One region of the Comamonas sp. HJ-2 genome, then DNA from elsewhere that is predicted to be linked to it. Evidence: predicted binding sites of a transcription regulator. Region 1 holds the regulator's gene; each other region holds the start of a gene.

Region 1 (3,246 bases):
GCGTGCGCGCAAAAGACTCGGGCGTCTGCCTGGGCAGCCCGTAGATCAGGTCCACATTGATGGAGACAAAGCCCAGGCGGCGCGCCTCGGCCACCAACGAAAAGACTTGCTCGGCGGGCTGCTCGCGGTGCACCGCTTTCTGCACCGCGGGATCAAAGTCCTGCACGCCAAAGCTCAGGCGATTGAACCCCATGTCCTTGAGAGCTCTCAGCCGCTCGTTGCTGACGGTGCGCGGATCGACCTCGATGGAGTACTCGCCCGCGGGATCCAGCTTGAAATGTTCACGCATCAAGACCATCAGCTGCTGCAACTCGGCATCGCTGAAGAAGGTCGGTGTGCCTCCGCCCAGATGCAGCTGGCTTACGAGCTGGCCTTTGCCGCAATGCTCGGTATGCATGGCCAGCTCGCGGCTCAAGTAGTCCAGATACTCGGCAGCCTTCTCATGATGCTTGGTCACGATCTTGTTGCAGGCGCAGTAATAGCAAAGCGACTCACAGAACGGCACATGCACATAAACGGACAGGGGCAAAGCGCGCGAGCCAGAATGCGTCTTGCGCTGCTTGAGTGCCAGTATGTAGTCGTCTGCACCAAAAGCCTCAACAAAACGGTCGGCTGTTGGGAACGATGTGTAGCGTGGGCCGGGGATATCAAAGCGGCTCAGCAACTCAGGCGTGACTGCGGTCATAACTGGGAGTTAGGGTGCGCCCACACTCTGTATAGAGCAGATTTCAATGGAAATCAGATCCTGAAAATCATGCCCAAAATAGGCAAAAGCGCGTGTTTTTGAACGAATACAGGCAATGTGCCCCAAGGCAATCACCCTGTCCTTGATGAAAATCAAGAGACCTCAAGGCAAGTGCTGCGACAATTTGATCCATCTCATCTTCAACCACGAGGTCAATGACCAGCGCGACTCTCCACTCCGTGTCTGTCTGCGCCGTTGCAAAAAGCCCATGAATCTTCAGACCATCAAAGCATCCTGCTCCAACTGCAATCTGCGTGAACTGTGCATGCCCATGGGCCTGGACGATGAACAAATGGAGCGCATTGACGAGATTGTGGCCACGCGCCGCAAGGTCAAGCGCGGTGGGCTGCTGTTTCGCAATGGCGAAGAGTTCACCTCGCTGTATGCCATTCGAACCGGCTTCTTCAAGACCAGCGTGGCCACCGAAGACGGACGCGATCAGGTCACAGGCTTTCAGATGGCTGGCGAAATCATTGGTCTGGACGGCATCGTCAACGACCACCACACTTGTGATGCCGTGGCCCTGGAAGACGCCGAGGTTTGCGTCATGCCGTTTGACAAACTGGAGCAGCTCTCGCGCGAGGTCACTGCCCTGCAGAACCATGTGCACAAGGTCATGAGCCGCGAAATCGTGCGCGAGCATGGCGTGATGCTGCTGCTGGGCAGCATGCGTGCCGAAGAGCGCCTGGCGGCCTTTGTGTTGAACCTGGTCCAGCGCCTGTCGGCACGCGGCTTTTCCAAGTCGGAGCTGGTGCTGCGCATGACGCGCGAAGAAATCGGCAGTTACCTGGGCCTCAAGCTCGAGACCGTGAGCCGCACTTTCTCCAAATTTGCAGAGGAAGGCATTGTGGAAGTCAAGCAGCGCCACCTGCGCATCCTGGATACCGAGGCGCTCAAACGCATCGTCAACAGCCAGCAATGCCAGAACTGAACCGAGTCGACAGACACTCTCAAGACAAAGCCCGCGGACAGCGGGCTTTTTTGTCTGTGCGAATTAATCGGGCAGAGGCTCGGAAACGATGCCGCCATTGAGATCGCTGACGGAGCGACCCAGCATCACCGTCATCGCACCTCCGATCAGGGTCACGACCCAGAAGGCAAAAAAAGCGACCGTATAGATGGCCTGGCGCGACCAGTCCAGGGGGGAGCCCAGCCAGTGCACATCCAGCGGGTCCACAAAGGCGAAAACCACCATCTCCATGATTGCCGCCGCCAGAAAGGCCGGCCAGACAATCCACATCCAGCGTCGAGCATCCATCCTGATTCTCCTTGGGCTGTGGGCTTGGTCATATTTTGCACAACAGTGGTGACCGTTCATGCAGGACTGCGGGCATGCACCGTGGCGGGAAACCCTGAACCACTCTCTTTTCAGTAGCATCCTGCGCCATCTGGATATCAAAAAACCATTTGCTTCTACATCAACGTTAGACAGAACATGCGCAACACGCTCTGATTTTGATATCGGCAACAAAAAAGGCCGCAAAAGCGACCTTGGCGGAGCAAGCGCCGGAGCGCTCAGCGATCCAGCGGATGGTCCTTGGCTGGTGTGGCCGCATGATTGCGGCCGGTGACTGCTGGTGCCAGGCTTTTTTCACTTTCGCTCAGGCGCTGGTTGATTTCCATGCCATGGCGGTAGTAGTCAGGGTCAATCACGGGATCGGGCCTGCTCAGTGCGATGTATGCGGTGACAAAGCCGGCAATCACCACGATCACCGGGCCGGCGATGATGAGCCAGACATGGGCAAACTTCCACCAGGGCTTGCCGTCCTCGGGGTGGATGATCTTGGCCGTTTGCGAGACCTTGGCTTGTGCTGCCGACATGATGAAACCTCTTTCCAAAATTCTGACCACCCAGGCACACACGGCAGGGTGGCATAAATTGTTGCCGATTGGCGGTGCCCTTGTCCGGCCTCCGTGATGGCTCACGAAGACCGTCAAGACCTGGCATTAACGCGGCACCAGGAACACCGTCTTCTCGGAAATACGCCCTGCTCCGGCAGTCACTGCATCCACATTGAAGTGTACGGGGTGCGAGCCGGGAGTTGCTGAGCCATACGGAATCTGCAGCCGCACCGCAATGCCGCGCGTCTCTGCAGGGCCAACGCTCACTTCCTGCTCGGATGCGACTTCCAGATTCTCCAGGCCCACGGCGCTGATACGGTAGCGCTGCTCGGACTCGGTGGCGTTCATGATCTGCAGACGGTAGACGTTCTCCAGCTTGCCGCCCGCCACGATGCGCGAAAGCGCAGCACGGTCACGAATCACATCGACCTTGAGCGGCTCGCGCAGCACCAGACTGGCGATCATGGCAGCGCTGAGGGCCACCAGCACGGCCGAGTAGATCAGCACACGCGGGCGGAAAATACGGCGAATAACCTGCACCTGCTTCCAGGCCTTGGCCACGGCATTCTGAGTGGTCAACCGGATCAGGCCACGCGGATACTCCATCTTGTCCATCACGGAGTTGCAGGCATCGATGCACAGACCGCAGCCGATGCATT
Region 2 (3,246 bases), on a different contig from region 1:
GCCACGTCGTTCGATCCCATCCTGCTGCGTCCTGTGGACGAGCTCGAGCTCACCGTGCGTTCTGCCAACTGCCTCAAGGCAGAGAACATCTACTACATCGGTGACCTCATCCAGCGTACCGAAAACGAGCTGCTCAAGACTCCCAACCTGGGTCGCAAGTCGCTCAACGAGATCAAGGAAGTTCTGGCTTCCCGCGGTCTGACTCTGGGCATGAAGCTTGAAAACTGGCCACCCGCTGGCCTGGAAAAGCGTTAATTGCTACAATGGAGGACTTTGCTGGAGTTGATCCGGCAAAGTCCAAGTGCCTCGGGCAGTACCTGATACGGCTGCCTGATTTAATTTAGAAAAGATCTCCGGATAAAAACGGGGAGCAAAGGAAAAGCACCATGCGTCACGGCAACGGCCTCCGCAAACTGAACCGCACTTCTGCACACCGCAAGGCAATGCTGCAGAACATGATGAACTCGCTGATCGAGCACGAAGCAATCAAGACCACGGTCCCCAAGGCCAAGGAACTGCGTCGCGTCATCGAGCCCATGATCACTCTGGCCAAGGTTGATACCGTGGCTAACCGTCGTCTGGCTTTCGACCGCCTGCGCGACCGCGACAGCGTGACCAAGCTGTTCAACGTGCTGGGTCCCCGCAACGCTCAGCGTCCCGGTGGCTACACACGTATCCTGAAGATGGGCTTCCGCGTGGGCGACAACGCTCCCATGGCCTATGTGGAACTGGTCGAGCGCGCTGAAGAAGCCGCTGCAGCAGCTGAATAAGTCAGGGCAGGCTGCAAAGCCTGCTATAATTTGGAAATACCGCGCGATGGAGCAGTCTGGTAGCTCGTTGGGCTCATAACCCAAAGGTCGGAGGTTCAAATCCTTCTCGCGCAACCAAATTGAAAAGGTCACGACATTGTCGTGACCTTTTTTTTGTCCATTTTCCATTGAAGGGCGGCGGCGCTGGTATCAGCTCGTCATACCTCCCGGCGCTGTGCCCGAGCGCCGGCTCAGATGCTCGCGCACCCGGCTGGCAATCACCTGGGCGATTTCCGGGCTCAGTACCTCGCTGATATGCAGTACCTCGGTGTAGTGCAGATAGAGCAGGCCGCGCAAGGTCCTGAATGCCGTCTCATGCTCGGCACCGCAGATGCCGGCATCGTTGGCCAGCACGCGTTCGACGGCACCGGGGTCGAGCAGCCGGATCTTGCAGATAGCAGCCTGATGCAGTATCGCTAGATCTATTTCTTCAAGGCGGCTTTCCCATTCATCGGGCAGGAATCGGTTCGCTGGCATTTAGAGTGTCTCTCCTGCTGAATCCATGGGCATGTGCCCAATGCTTGAATACTGACATGTACGAGGTCTTGCCATCGGTTTTGCTTCTGCAAGTCTTGCCGTCGATCAAACTTTGGCAACGTAAAAGTCGGCCTGGAGTCGAAGCCATGCGGCACTGCATCATGATGCCAGTCTGTGACCCGAGCGCCAATGTCCGTCGGGGACTCCTGGCTTTTGCTGAGCTGAGGTATGGTGTCTCGATGCGCTGCAGGTAAAGAAAAGGACTTCTATGTTCGAGAAGATCGTCTCGATGTTCCGTTACTTCAAATCGGCCGTTCCGTTTCGGGTCGTGCCTGCACTGATTTCCACCCTGGTGCTGACCGGTCTGCTGCTGACGCCGGTACCTGCGGGACTGGACAGCAAGGCCTGGCAACTGGTGGCCATCTTTCTGACGACCATCGTGGCGATCATCCTCAAGGTCATGCCCATAGGCGTGATGGCATTGATGGCGATTGTCATCGTGTCGCTGTCCCAGGTCACCTCCAGTTCGTCCAAAGGTGCGATCACGGATGCGCTGAGCAGCTTTGCGAATCCCCTGATCTGGCTGATCGTGGTGGCGGTTCTGATCTCGCGCGGTCTCAAGAAGACGGGGCTCGGCAACCGCATCGGATTGCTGTTCATTGCGCTGATGGGCAAGCGCACCATAGGCATAGGTTACGGACTCGCGATCTGCGAGCTGGTACTGGCCCCGTTCACGCCCAGCAACACGGCACGTGGCGGCGGCATCGTGCATCCGATCATGAAGTCCATCGCCAATGCCTTTGAGTCGGATCCGGCCAAGGGAACGCAAGGCAAGGTCGGGACCTATCTGGCGCTGGTCAACTACCATTCCAATCCGATCACCTCGGCGATGTTCCTGACCGCGACGGCGCCCAATCCGCTGGTCGTGGACCTGGTGGCCAAGGCCACGGGTCAGTCCCTGCACCTGAGCTGGACAAGTTGGGCTCTGTACATGCTGCTGCCAGGGCTGCTGTGTCTGCTGTTGATGCCGCTGGCGATCTATCTGCTGTCGCCACCCGAACTCAAGGCCACGCCCAATGCCGTGGAGTATGCGCGTGCCGAGATGGCAGGCATGGGCCCGCTGTCAGGCAAGGAGCGCGTGATGCTCGGCACCTTCGGCGTGATGCTGTTGCTATGGGCGAATGTGCCGCAAATGCTGTTCGGCCCGGCGTTCACGCTGGACCCGACCGTGGTGGCTTTTCTCGGTTTGTTCGCCCTGATCATCACGGGGACCATCGATTGGGATGATGTGCTGTCCGAGAAAAGCGCCTGGGACACCCTGATCTGGTTCGGTGCCCTGGTCATGCTGGCCGAGCAGCTCAACAAGCTCGGTGTGGTCGCCTGGTTTGCCGAGGGCTTGAAGAGCGCCATCGTCGCCAGCGGCCTGGACTGGCTGCCCGTGGCCGCCATTCTGGTGGGCGTCTTCGTCTTCTCGCACTATCTGTTTGCCAGCACCACGGCCCATATCAGCGCCATGATGCTGGCCTTTCTGACCGTGGGTGCGCAACTGATCCCGGCTGACTACGTCGTCCCCTTCATGCTGATGATGACGGCCGGTTCGGCCATCATGATGACGCTGACGCACTACGCGACCGGAACATCGCCCATCATCTTCGGCAGCGGCTATGTGACTCTGGGTGTCTGGTGGCGCGTGGGGGCTGCCATGTGCGTGCTGGAGTTGCTGATCTTCGCTGTCGTCGGCAGCGCCTGGTGGAAGTTGCTGGGGCTGTGGTGAGCCGCGCTGTCAGCTGCTCGTGCGCAGGGGCTCGCCCAGCGACAGCATGAGCCGGTTGGCCCAGTTGAAGAAGGCCGTGCCGTGAAGCGCATCGGAGATGGCTGCATCGTCGAGACCGGCGGCGCGCAGCGCATCGATATGACTGGATTCCAGTGCGGGCGGCGTCTGCGTCAAGGCCACGGCGGC
Region 3 (3,246 bases), on a different contig from region 1:
AGCTATCGCGTGCTGATCTTCCTCACGCGTGAAGCCGCCCAGCGCGGCGAAAGTGCACGCTTTACGCTCACCACCGAAGAAAGCACCTGACAGCTTGACTGCCGTCAAGAAGCCCTCAGTCCATGGCTTGTAAACTGGCTTCAACAGATTCAAAGTGAAAGCCCGTTACACGATATGGAAAACTTTCCCAAAGACATCTACACCGAGCCCACGCCCGATGTGAATACCCTGGCCAACCTTGGCCCCCTCACCGGCATGGCCGGCATCTGGACCGGCAAGCGCGGCCTGGACATCAACCCCAAGGCTGACGGCCCCGAAAAGCAGGCCTTTATCGAGCACATGGAGTGCCAGCCCATCGATGCGCAAACCAACGGGCCACAGCTCTTCTATGGCCTGCGCTACCACACACGCATCGTCAAGCCCGACGATGTGGAAACCTTTCACGACCAGGTCGGTTACTGGCTGTGGGAGCCTGCCACCGGCAACATCATCCAGACCCTGACCATCCCGCGCGGACAGACCGCCATGGCCACGGGCAAGACCACGGCCGACGCCACCAGCTTCACCCTCAGGGCCGAGCGCGGCTCCACCGTCAACGGCATCTCCAGCAACCCGTTTCTGGAGCACGCCTTCAGAACCGACGCCTATACCATCACCATCACCAAGCACTCGGACGGCACCTGGTCGTACGAGCAGGAAACCACGCTGACCATCCCCGGCCAGAGCGAACCTTTTGCCCATACCGACCGCAACACCTTGCACAAGATTGGCGAGCCCACGCCCAACCCAACGGCAAGGGCCGCAGTTGAAATCTGATTAGCACTCTCAAAAGACTCCACGCCCCGGCCGAATTCACTGGGTCCGCAGGGCGCACACTCCCCGATTACCGCATCGTCCGCGATGGCCTTACGCTGCTGACCATGGCCCTTACAGGCAAGAAAGCGCTTGCCTTCAAACCGGCTTATATAGATGCCTTTCAGCGCATGGAGGCCGTTCGCAGCAGGCTGCCGGCATTCGGCGCATGGAGCTGACCTTCAATCTGGTCACGAAGGCTGAGGCGCAAGTGCACCGCACTGCGTTCATGACCTTGATACAGGGCGATGCCGATAGATGAGCGCACCGCAGCCACCTGCCGAACCTGAATTACGGTCGCCCACCCTGCGTCATATACAGCCGATTGTGACCGAGCTGAGGCAGGCCTCCTTTGACAGCCTGCCGACCGACAACAGCCGCAGAGCAGGCTGCGCAAGACCTTCGGATAGTCTGCTTTTGATAGCTTCCAACGCTTTATGGATAAGGGCTTGAGGCGGCTTTTACCTGCAACCTCATGAATTTGATTTCCATCAAGAAACCGTCTGAATACTCATTTCAAGGTGTTGCATTAGCAGCCCTGGAGTGTGAGTATGAGTTCGGTGATCGATCGAATTGATTTGGCAACAAGACGCGCACCTATGCGCAAGGAGGCTGGATATGTTCAAGCACATTTTGATTCCTACGGACGGCTCTAAGCTCTCTGAGGCCGCGCTGCGCGCGGGCATACAACTGGCTAAGGAACAAGGCGCACAGGTGACGGCGCTGTATGTGATGCCGGATTACGCAGCCATGATTTACGGAGCCGAGGCGCTGATCGCCTACAACTCTGCAGAGTTCGACAAGAGCGCCCAGAAGGAAGCAGATCAGGTGTTGCAAGCTGCCCTGGACATTGCCAAGACCGAGGGCGTGGCCTGCCAGACGGTGCGGGTCACGAATATCTCCATCAATCAGGCCATCATCAAGCAGGCGCAGGAGGGTAACTGCGATCTGATCTGCATGGCATCACACGGCCGCAAGGGCATTGCCGGCATTTTGCTGGGCAGCGAGACCCAGCGCGTACTGGTCAACAGCAGCATTCCGGTTCTGGTACACCGCCCGGTTTAAGCATGCTCGACTGCAGCGCAGCCACTTCCCGGCCGCTCTCATAATGCAAGCAACGCCCCATCGCCCTCGTGCGGTGGGGCGCTTTTTCATGGCCGATCGTCGTGTAGCATCGGTGCATCAAATTGTGAGCCTTTGGTCCCATTTGTCACGCCGGCAGCGGCGTCTCTTGTTCATTTTGAAAAAAGGGAAAAGCAGATGAGTCACGCAATCGCAACCGATGCCGGCCTGGCGTGGCAGACCGGCCCGATTCGCCCGAGAGCCTGCACCTGCGGCAGCGTGGTGTGCCAGTTGCTGCATGAGCGGGTGATGAGCGATATGTCGCGCCGCATGTTTGTGGGCGGGGTGGCGGCCATGATGGCGCCATTTGTGACCCTGCATGCTGCCGAGACAGGCGCGGGCGGGGCGGCCAGGCCGGCCGACCGCCCCGTGTTGCTGACCAATCTGCGCCTGTTTGACGGCACGGGCAAGTCGGTGCGCCAAGGCGTGCAGGTGCTGATCCAGGGCAAGCTGATTGCCGCCCTGCCCTCTGCCGGCGAGAAGGTGGAAGGTGCGCAAGTGATCGACTGCCAGGGCAAGCTGGTGATGCCGGGCATGATCGACACGCACTGGCACACCATGCTGGCAGCCATTCCGCAGATGACGGCCATGACGGCAGATCTGGGCTATCTGTATATCTCCGCCGCGCAGGAGGCGCAGCGCACGCTGATGCGCGGCTTTACCTCGGTGCGGGACGCGGGCGGCCCCGCCTTTGCGCTCAAGCGCGCGATCGACGAGGGCATGGTCCCGGGCCCGCGCATCTATCCCAGCGGGGCGATGATTTCTCAGACCTCGGGCCATGGCGACTTCCGCCTTCGCAGTGATATTCCGCGTGCAGCGAACGAGCCGCTGAGCATGGTGGAGCAAACCGGCGTGGCCATGATTGCGGATGGCGAGACCGAGGTTCTGCGCCGCGTGCGCGAGCAGTTGATGCTGGGGGCATCGCAAATCAAGATGCTGGCAGGCGGCGGCGTGGCATCGCTGTACGACCCGCTGGACAGCACCCAGTTCACCGAGAAGGAGTTGCGCGCCGGCGTGGAGGCCGCCGCAGACTGGAACACCTATGTGATGTCGCATGTTTACACCCCCAAAGGCATCAAGCGGGCCATCAAGGCGGGCGTAAAGAGCATCGAACACGGCCAGTTGGCCGACGAGGAAAGCGCGCGCATGATGCGCGACGAGGGCGTGTGGTGGAGCCTGCAGCCGTTTCTGCAGGACGAGGACGCCAACCCCTACACCGATGCAGTGCGCCGCGAGAGCCAGTCGCGCGTGGCCCAGGGCACGGTGCGCGCC

The links. Region 1 encodes FNR, which switches genes on or off when oxygen is low (the NO sensors DNR and NnrR bind a similar motif). Its sites were predicted from a motif close to TTGATNNNNATCAA; they were not measured.
Region 2: ACWGXF_RS11975 (DASS family sodium-coupled anion symporter) is a predicted target of FNR. The motif match lies at 1,382-1,395, and genes of this name have one in related genera.
Region 3: ACWGXF_RS06590 (universal stress protein) is a predicted target of FNR. The motif match lies at 1,334-1,347, and genes of this name have one in related genera.

What each region holds. Positions count from the first base shown of each region.
Region 1 covers NZ_JBSIFD010000014.1:169,424-172,669, reverse strand. Annotated here, with positions in the region: gene hemN (oxygen-independent coproporphyrinogen III oxidase) at 1-685, opposite strand, end outside; gene fnr (fumarate/nitrate reduction transcriptional regulator Fnr) at 954-1,676, shown strand; gene ACWGXF_RS13595 (hypothetical protein) at 1,740-2,003, opposite strand; gene ACWGXF_RS13590 (FixH family protein) at 2,261-2,566, opposite strand; gene ccoG (cytochrome c oxidase accessory protein CcoG) at 2,693-3,246, opposite strand, start outside.
Region 2 covers NZ_JBSIFD010000012.1:189,143-192,388, reverse strand. Annotated here, with positions in the region: gene ACWGXF_RS11995 (DNA-directed RNA polymerase subunit alpha) at 1-255, shown strand, start outside; gene rplQ (50S ribosomal protein L17) at 387-770, shown strand; tRNA gene ACWGXF_RS11985 (tRNA-Met) at 811-887, shown strand; gene ACWGXF_RS11980 (hypothetical protein) at 960-1,286, opposite strand; gene ACWGXF_RS11975 (DASS family sodium-coupled anion symporter) at 1,555-3,060, shown strand; gene ACWGXF_RS11970 (alkylhydroperoxidase domain protein) at 3,070-3,246, opposite strand, start outside.
Region 3 covers NZ_JBSIFD010000005.1:159,543-162,788, forward strand. Annotated here, with positions in the region: gene ACWGXF_RS06575 (hypothetical protein) at 1-90, shown strand, start outside; gene ACWGXF_RS06580 (FABP family protein) at 175-816, shown strand; gene ACWGXF_RS06585 (Rha family transcriptional regulator) at 816-1,031, shown strand; gene ACWGXF_RS06590 (universal stress protein) at 1,471-1,917, shown strand; gene ACWGXF_RS06595 (amidohydrolase family protein) at 2,113-3,246, shown strand, end outside.